2 regions of the Shewanella sp. W3-18-1 genome follow, and region 2 is predicted to be linked to the other one. Evidence: predicted binding sites of a transcription regulator. Region 2 holds the regulator's gene; the other holds the start of a gene.
What was found. Region 2 encodes MetJ, which represses methionine synthesis genes. Its sites were predicted from a motif close to TAGACGTCTAGACGTCTA; they were not measured.
Positions count from the first base shown of each region.

Region 1: metH (methionine synthase) is a predicted target of MetJ. The motif match lies at 7,870-7,887, and genes of this name have one in related genera.

Region 1 is NC_008750.1:1,113,814-1,126,595, forward strand. It holds gene SPUTW3181_RS05030 (HEPN domain-containing protein) at 328-858, shown strand; gene SPUTW3181_RS05035 (AAA family ATPase) at 898-2,448, shown strand; gene SPUTW3181_RS05040 (hypothetical protein) at 2,489-3,562, shown strand; gene metH (methionine synthase) at 4,008-7,742, opposite strand; gene SPUTW3181_RS05055 (histidine phosphatase family protein) at 8,015-8,740, shown strand; cobalamin riboswitch at 8,961-9,147, shown strand; gene SPUTW3181_RS05060 (ABC transporter ATP-binding protein) at 9,247-10,128, shown strand; gene SPUTW3181_RS05065 (FecCD family ABC transporter permease) at 10,128-11,255, shown strand; gene cobT (nicotinate-nucleotide--dimethylbenzimidazole phosphoribosyltransferase) at 11,334-12,386, shown strand; gene SPUTW3181_RS05075 (adenosylcobinamide-GDP ribazoletransferase) at 12,494-12,782, shown strand, end outside.
Region 2 is NC_008750.1:4,052,544-4,065,325, reverse strand. It holds partial or broken gene phsA (thiosulfate reductase PhsA) at 1-1,539, shown strand, start outside; gene SPUTW3181_RS18460 (4Fe-4S dicluster domain-containing protein) at 1,552-2,118, shown strand; gene nrfD (NrfD/PsrC family molybdoenzyme membrane anchor subunit) at 2,121-3,068, shown strand; gene SPUTW3181_RS18450 (sulfite exporter TauE/SafE family protein) at 3,174-3,917, opposite strand; gene metJ (met regulon transcriptional regulator MetJ) at 4,060-4,374, opposite strand; gene metB (cystathionine gamma-synthase) at 4,587-5,750, shown strand; gene SPUTW3181_RS18435 (bifunctional aspartate kinase/homoserine dehydrogenase II) at 5,762-8,155, shown strand; gene metF (methylenetetrahydrofolate reductase) at 8,392-9,279, shown strand; gene SPUTW3181_RS18425 (methyl-accepting chemotaxis protein) at 9,342-11,243, opposite strand; gene slyA (transcriptional regulator SlyA) at 11,467-11,940, shown strand; gene SPUTW3181_RS18415 (HlyD family secretion protein) at 11,949-12,782, shown strand, end outside.

The DNA.
Region 1 (12,782 bases), 1.8 Mb from region 2:
TGAATCAAGGTCGTGGGTCTTCAACCCACACCCGACCAAGGAGGACTGCTCGTCCTATCCTCCTTGGATTCTCCAAGACGCCCCTAACGAAGTTACATGCATTGGTTACTGGCCTAGCGCTTATTCGAAAATCACTAACGCTTTCGATGGTACATCCTGTACCCCGAAAGCTAGCTCGGCATCCATGCCTCGCTCACGTGATTTTCTTCAACGCCCGTCGGCAACTTCGCAGGGGATTGGCGTAACTCTTGGCATTAGTGTTTATTCATAATTTTTATTAAAAGTCAGATAGTTATTAATATAACTGCTATTTAGCTAAGGAATTTAATGTCTGTTGCTCTAAATACATTTAAGCGTGCAATTGGTGATGCGCGAGTATTAATCGAATGCTATGACAACCTTAATGTTGGTCAAGGAAAGGCTGTTCCAGAGGCACTGAAAAGAGCCGCTTTGATCATGACTATGACGGCTTGGGAAACCTATGTAGAAGATGTTGCTACAGAACTTTTCAACAACAAGTTTGGTGCACTAAAAGGGTGTCAAATTGGAAACTTTATGGAGCAGCAGTTTTCTACTCGCTTGAAAATGTTTCATAACCCAGACTCTGCTAAAACGAAGCAAATTTTTGAAGAGTTTTTCGGGATTGATGTTACAGAGCATTGGAAATGGCCGAATTATATACCTAAACAAGCGAGAGAAACCCTTAATACTTGGCTCAAAAAGCGTGGAGATGCGGTACACCGTGCTCAAGTTGAAATTGGTGTACCTCAAATCATAAAACGTGATGAAGTGGATAAATGTATTCGGTTTATTACTGAATTGGTGACCGCTACAGATAAAGCATTAGGGTCAGATTAGATAGGTTTTAATAAATTTAAATTTACTTTGGATTATTTGATGCAAAAAATAAAAGTAGAAGGTCTTAAGTCCCTTAGGGATAGTGGTGACTTTGAATTAAAGAAAATTAATATACTTGTTGGAAACAATAGTTCGGGTAAAAGTACTTTTCTAAGGATATTTCCATTGCTCAGGCAAAGTGTTGAAAAGAAAACTCGAGGGCCTATACTGTGGAATGGTTTATATATTGATTTTGGTTCTTTTGATACAGCAATTCATAAAAAATTTTTTAATGGTGAAGTGAAGAATGAGGATGAACTATTTTTTACATTCCAACTTTCTTATAATAGGAAAAAGTATCATCACAGTTTTATTAATGAAGAACCAGTGGAGTTGATATGTAAAATAGGCATGATGAGGTCTAATAGTGGTTTAAGTTGTTATACGGCAAGTTATCAAGTTAAAATGTATAATCATACGATTTTTTTTAAGTTTGATGAGGATGGTGTGATTACTGATATTTCATCTGATAGGTTGTCATGGCCGTTAAAAAAACATGATTTAAAGTATCAGATAACTGATACTGATAATTTACTTCCGATTTTAATATCACCTTCTTCAGGGTTGGTTGATGCAAAAGGCAAGCAAATAAGTACAGCATTATTCAATCAAGTTGTTCAGCTTTTTAAAAACTACTCAGGTAGTTCGAGTAGTAACAAATTGCAAGCTATGGCTACAAGATTTTTACGAAATTCAGTTAATGATAATAATAAATTAGCTTTGTTAAGGAAAATGAACTCAACTGCAAAGTGGGAAAAAGAAACATTAAGTTGGGATGTTAATTCAAAAAAGTTCAGATTTATATCTGGTTTGGCTGATCTTTATTATCTTATAGAGAATAGTGCAAATATAAATGATTCTATGACCAATGAGTTGTTAGGCGTTAGATATATTGCACCATTAAGAACTTCAACGGCAAGATATTATAGGCATCAAGATTTAAGTATCGACGAGTTAGACCATCGTGGGGATAATATAGGTATGTTTATATCTAATATTACTGGTAAGTGGAGGGAGGAACTTAATAAGTGGACAAAAAGTGAATTTGGTTTTGTTATAAATGTAGATTTGAACTCTAATCATATATCAATTAATCTTCAGTATGCCGATTCAGATTTGAGTGATAATATTTCTGATATGGGATTTGGTTTTTCACAAGTGTTACCTATTATTATTCAATTATGGGCAGTATCATCTGGATATGAAAATTCAAAAAGAAGTAGAAAAATAAATAGTTATATATTTGCGATTGAGCAACCTGAGTTACATTTGCATCCTAAGATGCAGGCGTCGCTTTCAATTGTATTCATAAATGCAATTGAACTTGCAAATAATAATGGTATCGAACTTAAATTAATTATAGAAACTCATAGTGAATCAATAATATCTAAAATGGGTAATCTAATATCTAAAGGGAAAATCGCTAATGATATGATAGGGGTTTCCCTTTTTGAACAAGATCGAGAAAGTCGAGAGACTAAAATAATTTCTGCAAATTTTGACCAAAACGGTTTTCTTAATAACTGGCCATTAGGTTTTTTTGATTATTAATAATATGATTATAAAACTAGATAAATCGATAGTCGAGTCGGTGACTAAAAATCCAGAATCACAATATTTATTACTTTTTTTAGAAAAATTAGCGCAAACCATAGCGTATGGACATCATTGTGTTGTTTCAGATAGAGATACATTGGAAAAAATAATTTGCTTAAATGATATTAGTTTGTTTTCAAAAACAATTTTTAGAAAATCGCTAAATAAAATTACTTTTCTTGGTGATTTTTTAGCACAAGATTTTGCTATAAGATTTATTTTTGTTGATAATTCTTTTGATTTTGAATGCGATTTTAGTGAGTTGTTTGTCGTTAATTTATTTGATTACAAGGGAAGTGTTACTTCGATCGATAGATTTTTAGGACGTTCGAATTTAATTGTTGAAGATGTTGATGATATTGTGGTTTACAACCTTGTAATGGAATCATATAAGTTGTTTAGAGGTGATAATTACAACTTGGACTTTGTGCCAGTACATGGTGGAGGCGATCGCTCTCATGAGGTCTGTTCTATCTTGTATACAACTAATTACAATGTATTTGCAATTTGTGATAGTGATAAAAAACACCCCCAAAGTAATGATGGTGTAACTGCTTTAAAATTAATACATTTTTTTGAATCGAAAAAGATAAGAGATAGATTGCATGTTTTAAATTGTCATGAGGTTGAAAATTTAATTCCGTTAAATGTCATTGATAATAAGGCTAATAGTACTCAAAGAATGCCAGTTGATTTTATTTCTAACGCTACGACTATAAATTTAGAAAGCTATTTGTATTATGATTTTAAACGGGGGCATAAATACAAAGAAGTTTTTAAAGATGAAAATAGTTTTTCAGAATACTGGAGGGGTTTATATGGTGCGTTTTCTTGTCCTCTATTTTTAAAAAGATTAGCTGAGTTTGAAAACAATAGGCTAGATATTTCCCATAACTTGACAGCTAGTACTAGTTCCTTAATTTCTTTAATAAAAAAGGATATTAAGGATGGCAAAGTTGTTAGTATGGATATTTCAAGTTTGAGTCCTGCTTGCTTAATTCCGCTCTGGAAATTAATTGGTGAGATTTTTTATTTTTGGTTTATCTCTACACCAGTTGTTAAGCTGTAATTTGAAATAATAATGTGAAATTTAATGAGTCATCCATTGTTAAATTTCTAAAACTGGTAGTAAACATTACTCGGTTTGCTTTGAATGGCTAGCAAGTAACACAAAAGTAGCAGAAGTTCACCAATCCCCTGCGAAGTTGCCGCGGGGCGTTGGAATAAATTGCGTGAGTCCGGTCATGGATGACCGGCTAGCTTTCGGGGTACAGGATGTACCATCGGAAGCGATAGCAATTTATCCATAAGACCAAGGCTAGTCCCTAATGCATGTAACTTCGCTAGGGGCGGCAAGGGGAGATGCAAGAGGGGGATTGCTGTTGATCCCCTTCTTGCCCTGGTGTGGAATGGAATTCCACGACCTTTTCGGTCGCAAGACCGATCTTAGATCTCAAACCGCGTTAGCGTAATAAAGATCCTGACTATTTCTAAAAATCAGTCAGGATCACTCTCTATTCAGGATCATAGTCAAGCACTGGCGCCAGCCATTTCTCTGTCTCAGCTACAGTCATCCCTTTACGCTTCGCATAATCTTCCACTTGATCGCGGCCTATGTTACTTACACCAAAATAGCGGGATTTTGGGTGGGCGAAATACCAGCCCGATACCGCAGCGGTAGGGAACATGGCGTAGCTTTCGGTGATATTCAAGTCGATGGTCTCATCGGGCTTGAGCAAGTCCCATAACAAACCTTTTTCTGTGTGGTCTGGGCAAGCTGGGTAGCCCGGTGCGGGGCGTATGCCTTTGTATTTCTCGCGGATTAAGGCTTCGTTGCTTAACTGCTCGTCGGCCGCATAACCCCAAAACTCTTTACGTACCCGTTCGTGCATCCGTTCGGCAAAGGCTTCGGCCAAACGGTCGGCTAAACACTTGAGCATAATGGCGTTGTAGTCATCGTGGTTGGCTTCGAAACGTGCCACATGTTCATCAATCCCATGGCCCGCAGTGACCGCAAAACCACCCATATAGTCGGCGACGCCGCTATCTTTTGGCGCTACAAAGTCGGCAAGGCAGAAGTTATCGTTACCGACCCGCTCAAGCTGCATCCTCAGGTGATGGGTGGTCATTTCAACTGTGGTACGCGACTCATCGGTATACAGCTCAATATCGTCGTAATTCACGGTATTGGCTGGGAATAAGCCGATAACCGCTTTCGCCGTGAGCCACTTTTCTTCGATGATTTTTTTAAGCATGGCCTGACCATCGGCGAACAGCTTTTGCGCTTCAACGCCGACCACTTTATCGCTGAGGATTTCAGGGTAATGGCCGTGCAGCTCCCACGAGCGGAAAAACGGTGTCCAGTCGATACGCTCAACTAAATCTTCTAATGGATAATCATCAAACACTTGGCGACCGAGCACATTGGGTTTGAATGGGGTGTAATTGGCCCAGTCGTGTTGGCAGCGGTTTTCACGGGCGGCCTCCAGTGAAACAATCTCTTTACGCTTGGCTTGGGATAAACGCTTAGTGCGCATATCGTCGTATTCGGCGTAGGTTTCATCAATGGTGGCTTGGCGTGTCTCGTTATTCACCAGTTTGCTGACCATTGGCACAGCGCGGGACGCATCGGCAATATAGATAGCGCCATGGGGATAATGGGGCGCGATTTTTACCGCTGTATGGATTTTTGAGCAAGTCGCGCCGCCGATAATTGCTGGAATAGTTAAGCCTTCGCGGTGGAAGGTTTTCACGTTATGCACCATCTCATCAAGGCTTGGGGTGATAAGGCCCGACATGCCGATGATATCGATATTGTGTTCTTTCACGGCGTCGAGAATTCGCTCTACCGACACCATCACGCCTAAATCGAATACCTCAAAGCCGTTACAGGCGAGCACTACGCCGACGATATTCTTGCCGATATCGTGCACGTCACCTTTTACGGTCACCATCAATATCTTGCCATTAGACTGACCTGCGACTTTTTCCTTTTCAATAAAGGGATTGAGGTAAGCCACGGCCTTTTTCATCACCCGCGCAGACTTAACGACTTGTGGCAGGAACATCTTGCCCGAGCCAAATAAGTCGCCGACCACATTCATGCCGTCCATCAGCGGGCCTTCAATCACATCGAGTGGACGTTTCGCTTCTTGGCGAGCGGCTTCGGTATCTTCATCAATAAATTCGGTGATGCCTTTAACGAGCGCATGGGCTAAACGCTGATTAACTGGCCAAGAGCGCCATTCTAAATCTTCTTTCTTACCCACCTGCGCGCCATCACCGCGGAATTTCTCTGCGATTTCAAGTAACTGCTCTGTATTGCTCGAGCCTTCAACTGGGCAGGGCAAGTTAAGCACCACGTTTTCGACCCGCTCTTTAAGCTCGGGGTCGATATCATCGTAAATGGCTAACTGACCCGCGTTCACAATCCCCATATCCATGCCGACTTTAATCGCATGGTACAGGAATACCGCGTGGATCGCCTCGCGCACTGGGTTGTTACCACGGAAGGAGAACGACACGTTCGACACGCCGCCCGAAATCATCGCATGGGGCAGGGTGGCCTTAATTGCTTTAATGGCATCAATAAAATCGACGGCATAGTTATCGTGTTCATCGATACCCGTGGCAATCGCAAAGATATTCGGGTCAAAGATAATGTCTTCTGGCGGAAAGCCGACCTTATCGACCAGCACGCGGTAGGCGCGGGTACAGATCTCAATCTTGCGCGCCTTAGTATCGGCTTGGCCTTGCTCGTCGAACGCCATGATAATGGCTGCCGCGCCGTAGCGTTTCACTAAGGTAGCTTGCTCGATAAATTTGGCTTCGCCTTCCTTAAGGGAAATCGAGTTAACAATCCCCTTGCCTTGAATACATTTGAGGCCAGCTTCAATCACCTCCCACTTAGAGGAGTCGATCATAATCGGTACGCGGCTGATGTCCGGCTCAGAGGCAATCAAGTTTAAAAACTTGTGCATGATCTCCACGCCATCGAGCATGCCTTCGTCCATATTGATATCGATGATCTGCGCGCCGCTTTCAACCTGTTCACGGGCGACATCAAGCGCTTGCTCGAACTTGCCTTCTTTAATCAGCTTTAAAAACTTGGCAGAACCTGTGACGTTGGTGCGCTCGCCCACGTTCACAAACAGGGTTTGGGCGTCGATAGTGAGTGGTTCCAAACCCGCAAGACGGCAGGCAACCGGAATGTCGGGTAAGACGCGAGGGTCATATTTTTCAACTGCTTGACGAATAACGCGAATATGTTCAGGCGTACTACCACAGCAACCGCCGATAATGTTGAGCATGCCTTCGCGCGCCCAATCTTCGATCACGTTCGCCATATCTTCTGGGGTTTCATCGTAGCCGCCAAACTCGTTCGGCAGACCCGCGTTTGGGTGCGCCGACACATAGCATTCGCTGATACGTGACAATTCTTCCACATAGGGGCGCAGCTCTTTTGGCCCAAGGGCGCAGTTAAGACCGATAGACAAGGGCTTGATATGGCGAAGGGAATTGTAAAAGGCTTCGGTCGTTTGGCCTGTCAGTGTGCGGCCTGATGCATCGGTAATGGTGCCCGAGATCATGATCGGCAGTCTGTCTTTAGAATGCTGACCAAATAAGTCATCGAATACGGATTCAATCGCAAACAGCGCGGCCTTGGCGTTTAAGGTATCGAATATGGTCTCGACCATAATGATATCCGCGCCGCCTTCAATCAGTGCCTTAGTGGATTCTTTGTAAGCGGTCACTAACTCATCGAAGCTGACGTTGCGATAGCCAGGGTCGTTCACATCAGGGCTAATAGAACACGTACGGTTAGTGGGGCCTAACACACCGGCGACGTAGCGTGGAATGCCTGTGGCAGCAAAGGCTTCATCACAGGCTTCACGGGCGAGGCGCGCGCCTTCGCGGTTAATTTCGGCTGACAGCGACTGCATGTCGTAGTCGGCCATGGCGATAGTCGTGGCGTTAAAGGTGTTGGTCTCAATAATATCGGCACCGGCGTTTAAGTAGTCGGTGTGAATTTGTTTGATAATGTGAGGCTGCGTGAGCACTAACAGGTCGTTATTGCCCTTAACATCGGTATGCCAATCCTTAAAGCGTTCGCCGCGATAGTCCTCTTCCTCCAGCTTGTAGCCTTGGATCATTGTGCCCATGGCACCGTCTAAGATCAGAATGCGCTCTGCAAGCTGTTTGCGAATGTCTGCTAATATCTGGCCGGCTTTGGTTGAGGGTATCGTCATAAATAATTACCTTAAATACAGCTAAGTTAAGTCCAAGCATCGACCCTTGTTATGCAAAGTGCATTTTATTCTGGTCTATCGACATTTGTTTTTGGATACTTGTTTTTATAAAATGTTTTTGGACATTTAAACGTATAGACGTCCATAATACGCGACTTATGATCGTCAGGGCAAGATGAAAGTCAAAGGCATTAGGAGCGAGAATCGAGAATCTAGAATTTAGGCCCTCGGCTTGAGTTCCTAGCATCTAGTCCCTAACTAAAAAGGCATATATGAAACAAGTGCAGCTTTTATTGTTACGCCACGGAGAGTGTGAAGGCGGCGCCATCTTGCGGGGGCGTGTGGATGTGCCTTTGAGCGAAAAGGGTTGGCAACAAATGTCGGCAGCGGTTGAGGCGCAGGCCAGCGTGTGTAGCGCGATTTATAGCTCGACTTCACGCCGCTGCGCCGATTTTGCCCACGCTTTCGCCGCCGAGCTGCATTCGACAGCGGCGTTGGTATCAGTCACTAGGCCATTGCAGGCGCAGTGTTTGTCGGGTTTGCAGGAAATTGATTTTGGTGATTGGGACGGTTGTCGGCTCGATGAAGTGTATCAACAAGAGGGCGAACGCTTAGCGGCGTATTGGCAAAATCCTTGGCAAACGCCGCCGCCCAATGGTGAAACTATGGCGAGTTTTGAGTCGCGGGTGAATGGGGCGGTTGATCAGATACTCGCCGCCGAGTTTGAACGATTTACCCTCGACTCACATAAAATGGGTAATGAAAACAGTGCCGTTAATGAGCGCGGTGACTATATGCCTGCTACCAAAGTGTGGGTTGTGACCCACGGCGGGGTGATCCGTCACTTAATGGCTCGCGCCCTTGGGGTTGAACGGGCGGTGGGGTTTTATAGTCAGCTTGATTTACCCGTGGCGGCAGTGGTGAGCATTAATGTGCTGCAAGATGAACAGGGTGCCTGCTATTGGCGTTTAGATTGGCCGAGTGGGCGCAGGTGTTGAGGCCTTATTTCACGACCTAGGCGCTATGGTGTAGGCGTGATCGTTTGGCGAGAATAAGCTGACATGAAAATATTCTGATTTAAACAGCATTGCCTAATGGGATAGATGTAGGATAATGCTTTTTCCTGACGTTTGAACGAGATAGCGTATTACATGCGCAATGAGTGATAACGTCGCAGAAATAGGTGTTGGGAATAGACTCTCTTGTTCGAATCGCTCCGTTGTTTTCATTCTCAATGGCGTTGTGAACAAAGCGCATATCAACCCAAACATAATAGGGAATCGGGGCACTGCTTATCAGTCAGCCCGAACTGTACCCGCAACTGTGAGTAGTAAAAGAAGAACCTAGAACCTAGAACCTTCTTTCCCTACAAGTCAGGAGACCTGCCTATTTCTGTTATCGCTGCGTGCAGCCTTAGTTCTCGAGCGGGTGACTCGAGGGAGCAGATAACAATGTACATAGCCTTTTTTAATCTAGGTTTGGACTCGCTAGGAGCGCCGCGTTGGTGAAACTCTCTGCACTCCAAATGAGCCATAGTTTGAGTGAAAGTAACACTCGTCCGTCAACGAGCCAGAGTGTCGCACTCGATGTCAGCCAGTTAAGCTGGTGTATCGGTGGCAAAACCATTCTATCCAATATTAACTTTTCGTTGCCTACGGGGGAGATGTTGGGTTTGATTGGGCCTAACGGTGCGGGCAAGTCTAGCTTGCTGCGGTGTTTGTATCGATTTGTGCGCCCGACTCAGGGCAAAATTACCCTTTTTGATCAAGATATTGAGCTCTTATCGCCCAAGACGTTTGCTTGCCGTGTCGCCGTCGTGCAGCAAGATACACCGCATTATTTTGACCTAACCACAGAGCAATTGGTTAGCATGGGCTTGACGCCCCACAAGGGCATGTTCGATACCAATTCCAGTAGGGATGCTGAGCGCATTGCTCAGGCCTTAGATAAAGTGGGCTTGAGCCATAAGAGGTATCAACAATATGAGCACTTATCTGGTGGTGAAAAGCAACGCGCCTTGATTGCCCGCGCCATAGTGCAGCAGCCGCAGCTTTTAATCCTAGATGAGCCAACTAACCACCTCGATGTGCGCTATCAAATTCAGATCCTCGAATTAGTGCGTAGTCTTGGGATCAGCGTGATTGCTTCTATTCATGATCTTAATCTAGCCAGTGCCCTGTGCGACAGTTTGTTGTTGATCCATAACGGTGAAGTCAGCGCTATGGGGACGCCAACCGAAGTATTAACAGAGGCGCGCATTGGTGATGTGTTCGGCGTGTGTGCTCAGGTATCGCCCCATCCACAACATAAAAAGCCCTTAATCAGTTATTTTTATGGTTACCACCATGTGGCTCATGGCCTGAACGAGCGAGGCGAGGGCGGATGATGTCGAGGAATAAACAACATTTCATCTCATATTTGGGGCGTATTGTGACACCGTTGACGAGACAACAACTGATGCTGCTTGTATTGGGCATCATCACTTTGCTCACCCCTATTGCTGCGGCGAGCTTTGGTGCGGCAAATATCCGCTTTATAGAAGTTATTCAAGTATTTACAAATAATGTGGTGAATCCTGTTCAAGCCAATGGTATGACTGAGCGCATTGTGATGGAACTAAGACTGCCGCGCATTTTACTGGCTTTTGTGGCGGGGGCGGGTTTGTCAATGGCGGGGAGTGTGCTGCAAACCGTGACCCGCAACCCGTTAGCCGATCCCTATTTGTTTGGCATTAGCTCTGGCGCGTCCTTTGGCGCTGTGGTGATGTTGACGATTTTTACCGGTTCTGGTTTATTTGAACATTCAGCATTAATAACAAGCTCAGGTATTTTTAGCGGCTCGGGTGCTTTTGCTGGGCAGCTCTGGTTTAGCTTACCCTTTGGCGCTTTTATCGGTGCGAGCTTATCTGTGTTAATTGTGCTTGCCTTGTCTGGGCTTGGGCTTAATAGCCAAGTGGAGCGCATGTTGCTTTCTGGTGTGGCAACCTCCTTTATGTTTGGCGCATTAACGAGTCTGCTGCTGTATTTCGCCAGTCCACAGGCCACGGCATCAGTGCTCTTTTGGAGTTTAGGCAGTTTCGCTAAGGCCAGTTGGTCGTTGCTAGTGCTGCCGAGTTTAGTGATAGGCGTGAGTCTGGTGATTATTTTAGGGATGAAGCGCCAGATCATGGCGTTGCAAGCAGGGGACGAAACCGCCCATACCTTAGGGGTGAATGTGCCTAAGCTGCGGCTCAATATGTTGCTGCTTTGCTCCTTGATTACCGCCGTATTGGTTGCCACCTGCGGCGGCATTGGTTTTGTCGGTTTAATGATCCCCCACACAGTGCGGTTATTATTTCCTGGTCGTCAATCAATATTATTAACCGCGTTGGTGGGGGGATTATTTTTGGTGTGGATTGATGTCTTAGCACGTTGTTTGTTGGGCAATCAAGAGTTACCCGTGGGTATTATTACTGCCGCCATAGGGAGTTTTTTCTTTTTGATTATCCTGCGGCGGCGAAAAGTAACCCGTTAATTTAATGCTTACGACCTATGGAAAAGAGTCATGGAATGCATCGTAGTGATTAAATTTGGATTAGCAAGTGGAGTGTGAATGTCTCAATCAGCCGTGTCGTTTCAAATTAACCCTGTGAGCAAAGTACAAGAACAGTCGATTCAACAGAAAATAAATCTTAAGACTAAGCCGCTTGGCGCCCTCGGGCAGCTCGAATCCTTAGCATTACAAATAGCTCGCATACAGGGTGCTGATCAGCCATATATAGCGAATCCCACCATGCTGGTGTTTGCGGGTGACCATGGCATTGCAGCAGAAGGCGTTTCCATTGCCCCTAGTGAAGTGACGCGCCAAATGGTGCAAAACTTTGCCCATGGCGGTGCGGCAATTAATGTTTTTTGTCGGCAAGTTGGCTTTAAGCTCGAAGTGATCGATTGCGGTATTTTAACGCCTATCGAAGGGGTTAAAGGCATTATTGATCAACGTCTTGGCGCTGGAACTGGCGCTATTCATTTAGAGCCTGCCATGGCGCTGGAAACCGTCGATAAAGGCTTTGCGATGGCGCGTGATTTGATTGAACGCCACCACCAAACGGGCTGTAATCTGGTGGCCTTTGGCGAGATGGGCATAGGCAATACCTCTGCCGCATCTGCGATTATGGCGGCGATAATGCAGCTCGATGTGATTGATTGTGTTGGCCGTGGTACTGGCATTAATCAAGAAACCTTAGCGCGAAAATTGATGCTGATTGAGCTAGCGTTATTGCTACATCAAAGTGCGTTAACTGGACCAAAAGAAGTGTTGGCGTGTTTAGGTGGTTTTGAAATTGTGCAGATGACAGGCGCTATGTTAGCCGCCGCCGAGCGTAACATGCTGGTGGTTGTGGATGGTTTTATCGCGACTGCCGCTGCATTAGTCGCAGTAACAATAGCGCCTAATGTGCGCGACTATTTGATTTTTGCCCATCAATCAGAAGAGCAAGGCCATCTGCGAATGTTAGAATTTTTGCAGGCTAAACCTTTGCTATCGCTTGGCCTAAGATTAGGCGAAGGCACTGGTGCAGCCTTGGCTCTACCGCTTATCCAAGCAGCAGTAAATTTTTACAATCAAATGGCGAGTTTTAGTGATGCGGGGATTGAGGCTGTTGTATGATATGCATCAGCTAAGCTGTTTATTTTACTTATTTAAAATAATAACTTTTTAGCCAACCGTTTTAATTTTAAACCTTGCAGCAAGTGTGGATTCACTAAGGATGCTTTATGTCAGAACGCGAAAGCTGGCACAAAGAAATAGATTTATTTTTAGTTGCTATGGGCTACTTTACCCGCATCCCAATGCCTAAATGGGTTGAGGTTGATAGCGATAAACTCAATAAGGCGAGCCGTTATTTTGGCTTAGTGGGCCTGTTAATTGGCCTGTTAAGTGCGATTGTCTTTTGGTTAACACAGAATTGGCTTCCTGCAGGGGTATCAGTGCTGTTAGCCATGTTAGTTGGCGTTTTACTGACAGGTGGATTCCACGAGGATGGCCTAGCCGATACCTTCGACG
Region 2 (12,782 bases):
GTATGCCATTCGCCCCGGCACCGATGTCGCGGTCGCCTTAGCGTTATGCCATGTATTAATTGAAGATAATCTATACGATAAAGCTTTTGTTGAGCGTTATGTTGAAGGCTTCGAAGCCTTTGCCGACGAAGTGAAAGCCTATACCCCTGAATGGGCAGAAACGGTTTCCGATGTGCCCGCCAAGGACATTCGCCGTATCGCCCATGAATATGCCGCTAAAGCCCCCATGCTGTAGTCGATTTTGGTCATAGAGCGACATTCACTACGGAAGAGTTTGATATGCGCCGCGCCCTTTATGCTGCCAACGTCTTGATTGGTAACATTGAGCGTAAGGGGGGGATTTATATCGGCCAAAAGCCGGGTGATTACAACAAGCTCGCCGGTGAAGCGGTTGCGCCAGTGTTGGCCAAACCCGGCATAAAAGATATGCCAAAACCAGCCGCAAAACGCATTGACCAAGTGGAAGAACAATACGCCATGATGTGGTCATCGGGGGGGATTTACCAAACCATTCTCGATGCGACCTTAAGTGCAGTGCCATATCAGTTACACGGCTGGGTGATGTCCCGCACTAACCCAATGCAAACCATGACAGACAGAGCGCGCGTTGTTGAAGCCATGAAAAAGCTCGACTTTATCGCCGTGTGTGATGTGTATATCAGTGAAACTGCGGCCTATGCTGATGTGATTTTACCTGAATCAACCTACCTTGAGCGCGATGAAGAAATTGCCGATAGGTCGGGGAAAAATCCTGCTTACTATGTGCGTCAACGAGTGGTTGAAACACTCGGTGATACAAGACCCTCTTGGCAAATCTTTAAAGACATTGGCAATGAACTGGGCCTCGGTGAGTTTTATCCATGGGACAACATTGAAACCCTGCAATTAATGCAAGTGAACCGCGATACCGCGCTGTTACGCCGAATTAAGGATGAAGGTTTTGTCAGCTTTGGTAAGCCTATTATGTTGCGCGAACCTAAGATGGTTGCCGAGTTTATTAAGGCATACCCCAATGCGCGACCCGCCGATGAAGACGGCACTTACGCCAGTGCACTGACCTTTAAAACCCCAAGCGGCAAAATTGAACTCACCTCCGCTAAAGTTGAAGCGATGGCTCCGGGGCGTGGAGTGATTAAGTTCCGCGAAGTGGCTCTGAAAAAACCAGACGAGCTCTACTTTATCCAAGGCAAAGTGGCTGTACACACCAATGGCGCCACCCACAATATTCCTATGTTGGCGAACCTGATGCCTGATAACGCTATCTGGGTTCACCCAGTGACAGCGGGCAAGTTAGGGATCAGTAATGGCGATCCAATTCGTCTCACCAGTAGCGTAGGTACCGAAGAAGGTCATGCCTTAGTCACACTAGGTATTCGCCCAGATACTGTATTTGCTTATATGGGTTTCGGCTCTAAAAACAAAGAGTTGGTCAGAGCAACGGGCAAAGGTATCCACTGCGGAAACTTACTTCCCCACGTGACAGCACCTGTGTGCGGCATGAATGTGCACACTACGGGTGTCACGCTGGCAAAGCGCTAATCGGAGGCTTAAATGAATAAACGATATGTAATGGTGCACGACGAGAATAAGTGCATCGGCTGCCAAGCTTGTAACGTGGCGTGTCGCAGTGAAAATGGTGTACCTGAAGGTGTTACCCGCCTACAGGTACGTGTCGAAGGCCCCTATGGTGAAATGCCCAATCTGCATTTCAAATACCACAGGGTATCCTGCCAACAGTGTGAAGATGCACCCTGCGTTAAGGTGTGCCCAACGGGGGCTGCCTATGTGGGTGAAGACGGCATTGTTTCTATTCATGCAGATAAGTGTGTGGGTTGTATGTACTGTGTGGCGGCGTGCCCCTACAAAGTACGTTTTATGAACCCAGAAACTAAAGTCGCGGATAAGTGCAACTTCTGTAAAGACACGCGTTTAGCGCGGGGTGAAGAGCCTGCTTGTGTGACTGTGTGTCCAACCGATGCGCTTGTGTTTGGTGATGCCAATGATCCTAAGAGTGAAGTGGCCATCATGCTCAATACCAAAATCACTTACCAAGATAAAACCCATTTGGGCACTAAGCCTAGGGTGTATCGCGTTCCTACCAAAAGAGGGGGGATTTGATTATGAACAATACTTGGGGCGATATGACGCAATATGATCCAGTGACTTGGCATTGGGTTATCGCCGTCTACCTATTTATGGCGGGGTTATCCGCGGGCAGTTTACTGATTGGTATCGGTCTACGTTGGGCGAATAAGGAGCTTAACACAGGGGTTGAAAGCAGTATTCTTAAGGCGGCGGCCATTATTGGGCCTGTAGCGATCAGTTTAGGTTTGGCGTGCTTAGTGTTTGATTTAACCAAGCCATTCCATTTCTGGTTAATCTTGATTAACTACAACTTCCAGTCAGTGATGGCTATTGGGGTGTTGGCGCTGCTGGCTTATTCACCCTTGGCATTTGCCTATGCGATTCTCGTATTGCGTGACGATTTGCCAAAGTGGGGCTTAGGTTTCTTAGTGCCTATTGCTAAGTTACTTATGCCCTTTAGAAAGGTGATTGAAGTATTGCTGTTTGTCCTCGCTATTGGCGTAGGGGCTTACACTGGCTTCTTAATTTCGGCCATGAATGCCTATCCTATGCTCAATACTGCGGTACTGCCTGCACTGTTTTTAGTGTCAGGCTTATCGGCGGGCGCTGCGGCTAACGCGGTACTGGCGTTGCTGATGTTTAAGACAGACAGTCACGATAAAACGCTTGTCAAAATGCACGGTTTAGAATTGCCTGTGATGGCGATTGAAGTCATGTTCCTGTTTATGTTGTTCTGCGCCTTGTACTTTAAAGGTGGTGCTGCGGCTGCAGCACTGGCTTCATTGACAACAGGTGTTTGGGCAAGCGTATTCTGGATTGGCGTAGTGGGTATCGGCTTTGGTATTCCATTGCTGTTTATGCTGCTACCCGCTGCGACTCGCCATACTAAGGGCGCAATGATCATGGTTGCCTGCGCTAGCTTAACGGGCGTGCTCGCACTGAGACACTTTATTGTGTACGCAGGACAAAGCTACTTAAGCTGAGTGTAGATAGGCTTTACATATTGAGAGATAAAGAAAAAGCACTGGCAATGTCAGTGCTTTTTATTGTTTGAATCTTGAGAAGGTTTGCCTGTACAAGCAGGGCACTTATTGGGGTAATAGCTCGATAACCGACTTTACCGTTAACACTAAGGCGCTGATGGCACAGAGGGCTAATGTCGCCATTTTGGTTTTATGTTTATCGATGCGTCCCACGAGTTTACCTGCGACTAAATAACCCAAAATGACTGAGGGTAATAGCATTAAGGAGAGCCATAGGTGTTTGATCTCTAGCAAGCCTGTTACAGCTAAAATACACAGCGCAATCATAGAGCTAAAAATAAAGAAGGCCGATAAAGCTGCGCGGAACTGCGAGGCATCTTTGCCCGCCAATAAAATCGCCATTGGCGGGCCACCAATTGCGGCAATATTGCCGAAAATCCCTGAAACCACACCCGCACTGAAGAGGGTTGCTTTATTAACGGGGAGACTGAATTTATACAGGCTGAGAATAACCGCGATTGTCACAATGGCGGCGATGGATAAACCGAGTATGGGTTGAGGCGCAAACAGCAACAGGCTGGCACCGATAAAACCGCCGGGTACGCGACCGATAAGAGCATATTGCAAGCCATTGAATTCTAAATGACCGCGCTCACGCACTAAGGTAAGTAGCGCGATAGAGAATCCCATCGCAATAACGGGTGCAGGGACAAGCTGCGGATCGACGATATACAACAAGGGGCTAGCAACAACCGCAAGCCCAAATCCAATCAGGCTTTGGGTTAAGGCGCCCATAAACACGATTAGCGAGGCTAAGGCAAGTGTCTGGGGATCTATCATAGAAAACATAGGGTTCCTACATACCCAAAAATCTCAAGATAAACTCATCGCTTGAGATTATGTAGGCATAAACAAAAAGGGATCGTTAACGATCCCTATTGATGAGCAATGTGATCTTGAAAATAACAGCAATCTTGGAAGCGACGAGTCGCTATTCCATGTCTTCCCACTCGATCCCCATTTCGTCCATCAACAACTTGGCTTCGGCGGGAATACTATCTGGGTTGTCTTTTGACAGATCGTCATCGTTAGGCAATGGCTGGCCAGTGTAGGCGTGCAAAAATGCCTCACACAACAGCTCGCTGTTGGTGGCGTGACGTAAATTATTGACCTGACGACGAGTACGTTCGTCCGTAAGGATCTTAAGCACTTTGAGCGGAATCGACACAGTAATTTTCTTTACTTGCTCATTCTTCTTGCCATGTTCAGCATAGGGGCTGATATATTCCCCATTCCATTCAGTCATTGACTCACCTGTTATAACGCTAAATTCGGGGCAGATTTTAAACCCTTACAAACAACAGTCAAATTATTGCTACTATTTCTTAGGGATTGCAAACAGATTTCTTTATGTTTAGACGTCTAAACGTCTTAACGCCTATTGACGATGTGGTTGGGCTTAGGTACATTTAGACGTCCAGACATCTCTATCAGTCTACCGAATTTAGGAGTCCACCCATGGCAGAGCGTCAATTAGCCACACTGGCAGTGCGTCAGGGTATCGAAAGCGATACTCAATATGGTGCCGTTGTGCCACCGATTTATTTGTCGACTAATTACGCCTTCGATGGTCATAACAATCCCCGCGAATTCGATTACAGTCGTTCAGGCAACCCAACGCGCTGCATTTTAGGCGAAGCATTAGCCCAATTAGAAAAGGGCGCCACTGGCATAGTGACGTGCACTGGCATGGCAGCCATCACCTTAGTGACCACCTTACTCGGCCCAGATGATCTCTTGGTTGTGCCCCACGATTGTTACGGCGGTTCCTACCGTTTATTTACCAACTTGGCGAAGAAAGGCCAGTTTAAGCTGATTGTGGTGGACCAAACTGACAGTCAAGCGTTAGCCGCAGCCATAGCGCAGAATCCTAAGATGGTGTGGCTCGAAACCCCATCGAACCCGTTATTGCGTGTGGTGGATATCGAAGCCATTGCTAAGGCGAGCCATGATGTCGGCGCGCTGGTGGTGGTCGATAACACCTTTTTATCGCCGATATTGCAACAACCCCTATTGTTAGGTGCGGATATCGTTATCCATTCCACCACTAAATATATCAATGGTCACAGCGATGTGGTCGGCGGCGCTGTGGTCGCCAAAGATGCGCAAATCGGCGAAAGCTTACATTGGTGGTCGAACACTCTAGGCTTAACGGGGTCAGCCTTCGACAGTTATCTGACCCTGCGCGGCCTACGTACTCTAGCGGTACGCATTCGCGAACATCAAGCCAATGCCCTGCGCATTGTTGAGGTATTAACCCAAAGCCCTGTGGTGAGCAAAGTCTATTACCCTGGTCTTGCGGATCACCCTGGTCACGCCATTGCAGCCAAGCAGCAAAAAGGCTTTGGCGCTATGCTGAGTTTTGAGCTTAAGGGCGACGAGGCCGAAGTGGTGGCCTTTTTAGGTGCATTAAGTTTATTTAGCGTGGCAGAAAGTTTAGGTGGCGTCGAAAGTTTGGTGGCAGTGCCCGCTACTATGACCCACAGAGCCATGGAGCCGCAGGCGCGCTTCGAGGCTGGTATTAAAGACACCCTATTGCGTCTATCGGTGGGTATTGAAGATGCCGCCGATTTAGTTGCAGATATTCAAGCAGGATTAGCCGCCGTTGCGGCTTGTCAGTAGAGGAATAATAGATGGCACGTTGTCACTTACATAAATTTGGTGGCTCCAGTTTAGCGGATGCCGATTGTTATCGTCGAGTCGCCCATATCCTGTTAACCCACGGTCATAGTGATGATCTCGTGGTGGTCTCTGCGGCGGGTAAAAGCACGAATTTCCTGTATAAATTATTAGCGCTGCGTGATGCGGCTCAGCTATGGCAAGAAGAATTACAAGTGCTGATCAGTTACCAACAGGGGTTGATTGAGCAGTTGTTGTCGAATGAACAAGCCCGCGATCTGCGTGAGCGTTTGGCTACTGATAAAGCGCAACTTATCAGCTTGTTATCCTTGGATGCGCGCAATGATTACCAAATCAACCATGTGGTGAGCTTTGGCGAACGTTGGTCGGCACGTTTAATGGCGGCGCTACTGCGCGAATCTGGCGTGGCGGCAAGCCATGTGGATGCCTGTTCAATTTTAGTGGCCGATGAAGCCGCTGTGCCACAAATTCGGGTACAGGAATCCCGCGCTAAAGTACAAGCCCTATTAGCCGCGCATCCCAATGAACGCTTGGTGATCACAGGCTTTATCTGCGCTAACGAGCGTGGCGATACCTTATTACTTGGTCGTAATGGTTCAGATTTTAGCGCTAGCCTGATTGCTAGTCTTGCCGATATCGAGCGCGTGACGATTTGGACCGATGTGGAAGGGGTGTTCAACGCCGATCCTAATAAAATCAACGATGCCAAGTTACTAAAAAGTATGTCACTTGCCGAAGCCGATCGCCTAGCGCGTTTAGGCTCGCCAGTATTGCATTCGCGCACTTTGCAGCCGTTATTCAATACCGAAGTGAGCTTAGCGGTGCGTTCAAGTTATGCGTCCCACACCGACTTTACCTTAATCGCGCCCCACAGTTCGTCAGCGAGTGCGCCTGTGGTGACGAACCTCAATGCTGTTGTCCTGTTCGGCTTTAAACTCACAGGGGAGTTAACTCGTTTATTAGATTTATTGATTGCCGCGGGTTTAACGCCATTGGCCCATTGGACATCTGCCCATCAAAGGGTTGAACTTGCCTATACCGCTGAGAATCAAAAACAAGTTCAAAGATTACTCGATGCTGAGGCAGAAGCATTAGGGATCAGCGATCAGCAGATCAACACAGATTATGGTTTAGTCGCATTAGTGAGTGCCGACGCCGAACATTATCGCCGCAGCTTCGCCCGTTTACTGAGCCGTGATGCTAAACCTTTGTTCAGTGGCGATTTAAGTTTAGTGACGTTAGTGCCCCAGTCACAGGTGAATCTGTTAACCCAAAAAGTCCACCGCCGCTGCGCTGGCCCGCGTAAACGCATTGGCGTCTTACTGCTCGGTGTGGGCAATATTGGTGAGGCTTGGGTCAATCTCTTTAAGTCGGTTTCGCCATCACTGGACCATGAACTTGAGGCTAAGGTTGAGTTAGTGGGATTAGTTAGCTCCAGTAAGGCGTTGATCAAATCCGCTGGCATTAACTTAGCCAATTGGCAGACCGAATTCGAGGCAGATGCTACGCCTTGGCAATATGAGCATTTATTTGAGCAGTTAGAGCAAGTTAACTGCGATGAGCTGGTGGCCTTAGATATCAGTGCCAGCGCCAGTTTGACGCTGCAATATCCAGAACTGTTCGAGCGCGGTATCCATGTGGTGAGCGCGAACAAACTCGCTGGCTCGGGTCCACTACCTTTCTACCGTGAGTTAAAGCAGCAACTAGGTAATCGTCGCTTATTTTGGCGCTACAATGCTAGTTGCGGCGCCGGCTTGCCTATCCAGCATGCGCTGAATGATCTGCGTAACAGCGGTGATAGCGTTGAGGCCGTGGGGGGGATTTTCTCCGGCACCCTGTGTTGGTTATTTGAGAAATACGATACCAGCAAGCCATTTTCAGAATTAGTGATTGAAGCCAGAGGCTTAGGTATTACTGAACCCGATCCCCGCGACGATCTATCCGGCCGTGATATGCAGCGTAAGTTGCTTATTTTAGCTCGTGAAATTGGCCTTGAAATAGAGCTTGAAGATATTGAGCTGCGTTCATTAGTGCCCGCACATTTAGCGGATATTCCCTTAGAGCAGTTTCTTGCTCGCATTGCCGAGTTAGATGCCGATTTGCTGCAACAATATGGTGCGGCGGCTGAGCAAAATAAGGTGCTCAGATACGTGGCATCCTTAGACAACAGCGGCCCAGAGCTTAAGGCTGAAGTGGGCTTGCAGTGGATTGATACCGATCATCCCTATGCCAATTTAACCCCGGGGGATAACGTGTTTGTGATCCGCAGCGCCTTCTATCAAGGTAATCCGCTGATCATCCGTGGACCGGGCGCAGGCCGCGAAGTGACAGCGGCAGCAGTGCAGTCAGACTTGACCCAGATTTGTCGCGATCTATTGCAGGAATAGATTTAAATTCAAAAGCTTAAAGGACTCATTCGAGTCCTTTTTTATTGACTAAAATTAAGCTGGTCTACAAGCGATAAGAAAATGCAACAAATGGAGATTTTTTGGCTTGACTTGCATCTCAGTTTCTCTAGTATATGGACATGTAGACGTCCAAACGTCCATTTGATTTGAACCACTGAACTATAGAGTCGTGCCATGGGCGGTTAGTCGTGCCAAGGGCGGTTGAGGAAATACACATGGCTTTTCATCACGCACAACATTCACATTCGCTAAACCAGAGCTTGTCTGAGCTTAATGGCGATATTAATGTTTCTTTTGAGTTTTTTCCGCCATCTACCCCCGAAATGGAACAGATCCTGTGGAATTCTATCCGTCGTTTAGAGCCACTGAATCCTAAGTTTGTGTCTGTGACTTATGGTGCTAACTCTGGCGTACGTGACCGTACCCATGGCGTGATTGAGCGTATCCAACAGGAAACTGACCTTGTTGCCGCGCCGCACTTAACCTTAGTGGACGCCAGCGATGAAGAGTTATTAGAACTGGCTAAGCATTACTGGAAATCGGGCATTCGTGACATAGTGGCCCTACGGGGTGATTTACCCGCAGGCAGCCCAAAGCCAACCCGTTTTGCGGCCGATTTAGTGCGTTTGCTGCGCTCTGTGGCTGACTTTGATATTTCCGTTGCGGCCTATCCAGAAGTGCACCCCGATGCGAGCAATGCACAGGCGGATTTGATCAACCTTAAGCGTAAGATTGATGCGGGTGCCAGCCGTGCCATTACCCAGTTTTTCTTCGATGTGGAATCTTATCTGCGTTTTCGTGATCGCTGCGTTGCCGCTGGTATCGATGTTGAAATCGTGCCTGGCATCTTACCTGTGACTAACTTTACCCAGCTAAAACGTTTCGCGGGCATGACCAATGTGTCGTTACCGAATTGGTTACATAAGCAATTTGATGGCCTAGAAAACGATGCGGGTACACGCCAATTGGTGGGGGCAAACGTGGCAATCGATATGGTAAAAGTATTGTCCCGCGAAGGCGTGAAGGATTTCCATTTCTACACCTTAAATCGCGCCGAATTGACCTACGCGATTTGCCACACTTTAGGCGTGCGTCCTAAATAACATCTTATAAAATAAGCTAATAAAAACGCCGCAGAGAATGCGGCGTTTTGTTTTTCTGTGCTTTAAATTTTGAATTGAGCCAATAACGTTGTTAAACGGGCTGCGAGTTGGGCAAGTTCATCGCCAGCGCGTGCAGTTTGTACCGCACTATCTGTGGCATTGGTCGCAATATCATTGATGTTATTGACATTTTTATTAATTTCTGCCGAAACTGCGCATTGCTCATTTGCGGCGCTGGCAATTTGAATGTTCATTTGGCTAATAGTGGATACTGCTTGGGTAATGGCTTCGAGTGCTTCACCCGCTTGGTGGACTTGGGATACGCAGCTTTGGGTGGTACGGGTGCTGGTTTCCATCGCATTAACCGTGGATTTGGCTTTATGTTGAAGCGCTTCGATCATCTGCTGAATTTCTGTGGTAGATGCTTGGGTGCGGCTAGCAAGGGTGCGCACTTCATCGGCAACCACCGCAAATCCTCGACCTTGTTCACCCGCCCTTGCGGCCTCAATTGCCGCATTGAGTGCGAGTAAGTTAGTCTGGTCGGCAATATTACGGATAACCACAAGCACAGAATCAATTTCAGCGGTATTACGCTCTAATTCATTGATTGCGCTCGCTGCTGTGGCTATCTCCTCAGCTAGAATCGCTATCGTTGATACCACTTTTTGTACGACCAATTTGCCTTGTTCGGTTGAGTCATTGGCGTGATTGGCGGCATCGGCCGCATCGGTGGCGTTATGGGCAACTTCTTGTACCGTTGCGGCCATTTCATTCATTGCGGTAGCAACTTGCTCGGTTTCGAGGTGTTGGCGATTCGCCATTTGCTGGGTTTCTCGCGTAATGCTCGACATTTCCTCTGCGGAGGTGGCGAGCAGGCTGGTAGAGTCGGCAACTTGGGAAACTGTGTTGTGAATTTTTTCAACAAAGCGGTTGAATGCCATGGATAATTCTGCGATCTCATCCTTACCATTTACCGCGATTCGGCGGGTTAAGTCACCTTCACCTTCGGCGATATCATTCATGGCTTGGGTGGTTTCTGCGATAGGACGCGTAATGCCCTTGGCAATAAACCAAGCAATGGCGGTTCCAATGAATAGCGCTGCTAAACCGATAAGGATCAGCTTAAGACGAATATCTGCCATCGTCTGCTCTGAATGGGTTCTATCCATCGCGATATCGAGTACCCCAAATACATTCCCTGAATAATCTTTTATGGCGTGGCGATACAGGGCGTAGGTTGTGTTATTTAAGGTGAGAGTGCGGATCACTTCATGGCCTTGCATAACCGTATTTAGCTCATTTATTGCTTGGGTATCAGGCGTGAAGGTGGCACCAAATAACTTATATTTTGGACCATCAGGTAATATGAGGGCGATTTCCGCTTGATAGGCTTGTTTAAAATTATCAAAAAAAGGTTGACCGAAGGACATGCCAAATTCCACCGAACCTGTGTGTTGTCCGTTGTAACTCATTGGTACTAAGCCGCGAATACCCAATCCTTCCACTCCATATTCTAAGCCATAGAGGGGGCGTTTTTGGCTATTTGTCTCAACGATGGTTTTACGTATGCTGGTGAGATCATCGCCAAATTTTTCAGGGCGATGTAAACGCAGGAAAGATGTGGCGGGTGGTGTGTGAAATTGGAATTGCTGAACGGCAAAATCACGCTTGAGTTGGGTAAAGATAGGCAAGGTGCGTGTGGTGAGTTCATCACGATCACCCATTGCAAAGGTGCTTTGCACTTCAGGTGTGAGCGAGATAATGGTAGCCATTGCTTCGGCTAATTTGCCCGAAGAGGCGATTTCGGCCACTGCGGTTTCATAGAGCTTATGGAGTTCTCTTTGTTCGGATTCAGCAACTTGGCGACTGAATTCGGAGAGCACGAGCGGCATGATAAAGCTCATTGCTGTTAACAGTAATAGACAGATCCCGATAACGATCCTCGTACTAATTTTTAGATTTATCAAAGCAGCCTCCAGTTCATGTGCGCATCCATCTAAATTATCTGTTTAATATTATAGAGATACAACATGACAATATTTGAGAGGGGACGAACCTTTTTAGGTTATTTTTCCTTCTTTACGTTGGTTTCGTGGTCTTGAACACAGATCTTTTTTATCCTCAATTATTTACTTAGCCTGCTAACTAAGTATAATGCTTAGCAGGCTAAGTAAACTGGTAAGCATGATGCAAACAGAATTAGAGCGTTTAAAGGAATTATCCCTCGCGGAACATTTAGGCCGTCTACATCGGTTGTGGCGCACTGTCGCCGATGTTGAATTGGCACCTTTAGGATTAACTCATCCACGCTGGACTGCCCTATGGAAACTGCTGCGTTTAGGCGACAACCTGAGTCAAAAAGTATTGGCCGATGCGCTAGAGATTGAATTGGCTTCGCTTATGCGTACTTTAGGGCAATTAGAGGAGCAGGGCTTAGTCGAGCGTCATTGCTGTGACAAAGATAAGCGGGCAAGGATTGTGAGTTTGACGCCTGCGGGATTAGAGGTTTTAAAGCAAATGGAAGCGCGGATTATTCAAGTTCGCCGTGAGTTACTCGATGGGATCAGTGCCAGCGAGCTCAGCGAATTTGAACGCATTATTAGCCTGATCAGTGACAACGCCAGCGCCAAATTAGCCAAGGTAACAGACACCATTTTGTGAGAAAAAAGATGACACCAGATCAACAATTTGCCCGTTTAGTAAAATTTGCCATGTTTGGCTTTGTGATGATTTTTGGCTATTTCATGCTTGCCGATACAGTGATGCCATTGACACCTCAAGCCATGGCTACCCGTGTGGTGACTAAAGTGACACCACAGATCAGCGGTAAAATTCAGACGATAGCGGTGACGAACAATCAAGCCGTCACTAAAGGTGATTTATTGTTTCAAGTCGATCCCGCGCCCTATGAGCTCGCAGTATCACAAGCTAAATTGGCACTAGAACAAGCTCGCCAAGACAATGCCGAATTAGATGCTTCACTTATCGCAGCTAAAGCGGATGTGAATGCGAGTAAAGCAACTGCATTACAAAAACGCAGCGAAGCTAAACGTCTGGATGCCCTATATGCCACCCACGGCGTATCGCAGCAACAGCGCGATCAGGCCGATAGTGATGCTGACGCCGCGGAAGCTAATTTACTCGCCGCCAATGCGCGCTTAGATAAACTTAAAGTGAGCCGTGGTGCTTATGGTGAGGCAAATCTTAAAGTTCGCCAAGCACTTAATAGCCTTGAACAGGCAGAACTGAATCTATCTTACACGCAGATTCGAGCCGATCAGGATGGTGTCGTCACTAACTTGCAACTTGAGGTCGGCAGTTTTGCCACTGTTGGTCAGCCACTGTTGGCCTTGGTCTCGGATAAAGTGGATATTATTGCCGATTTTCGCGAGAAAAGTCTGCGTGGGGTTAATGCCTCTTCAACTGCTTTGATTGCGTTTGATGGCGAACCCGGTCGTTTATATCGCGCTCAAGTCAGCAGCGTCGATGCGGGAGTGAGCGCA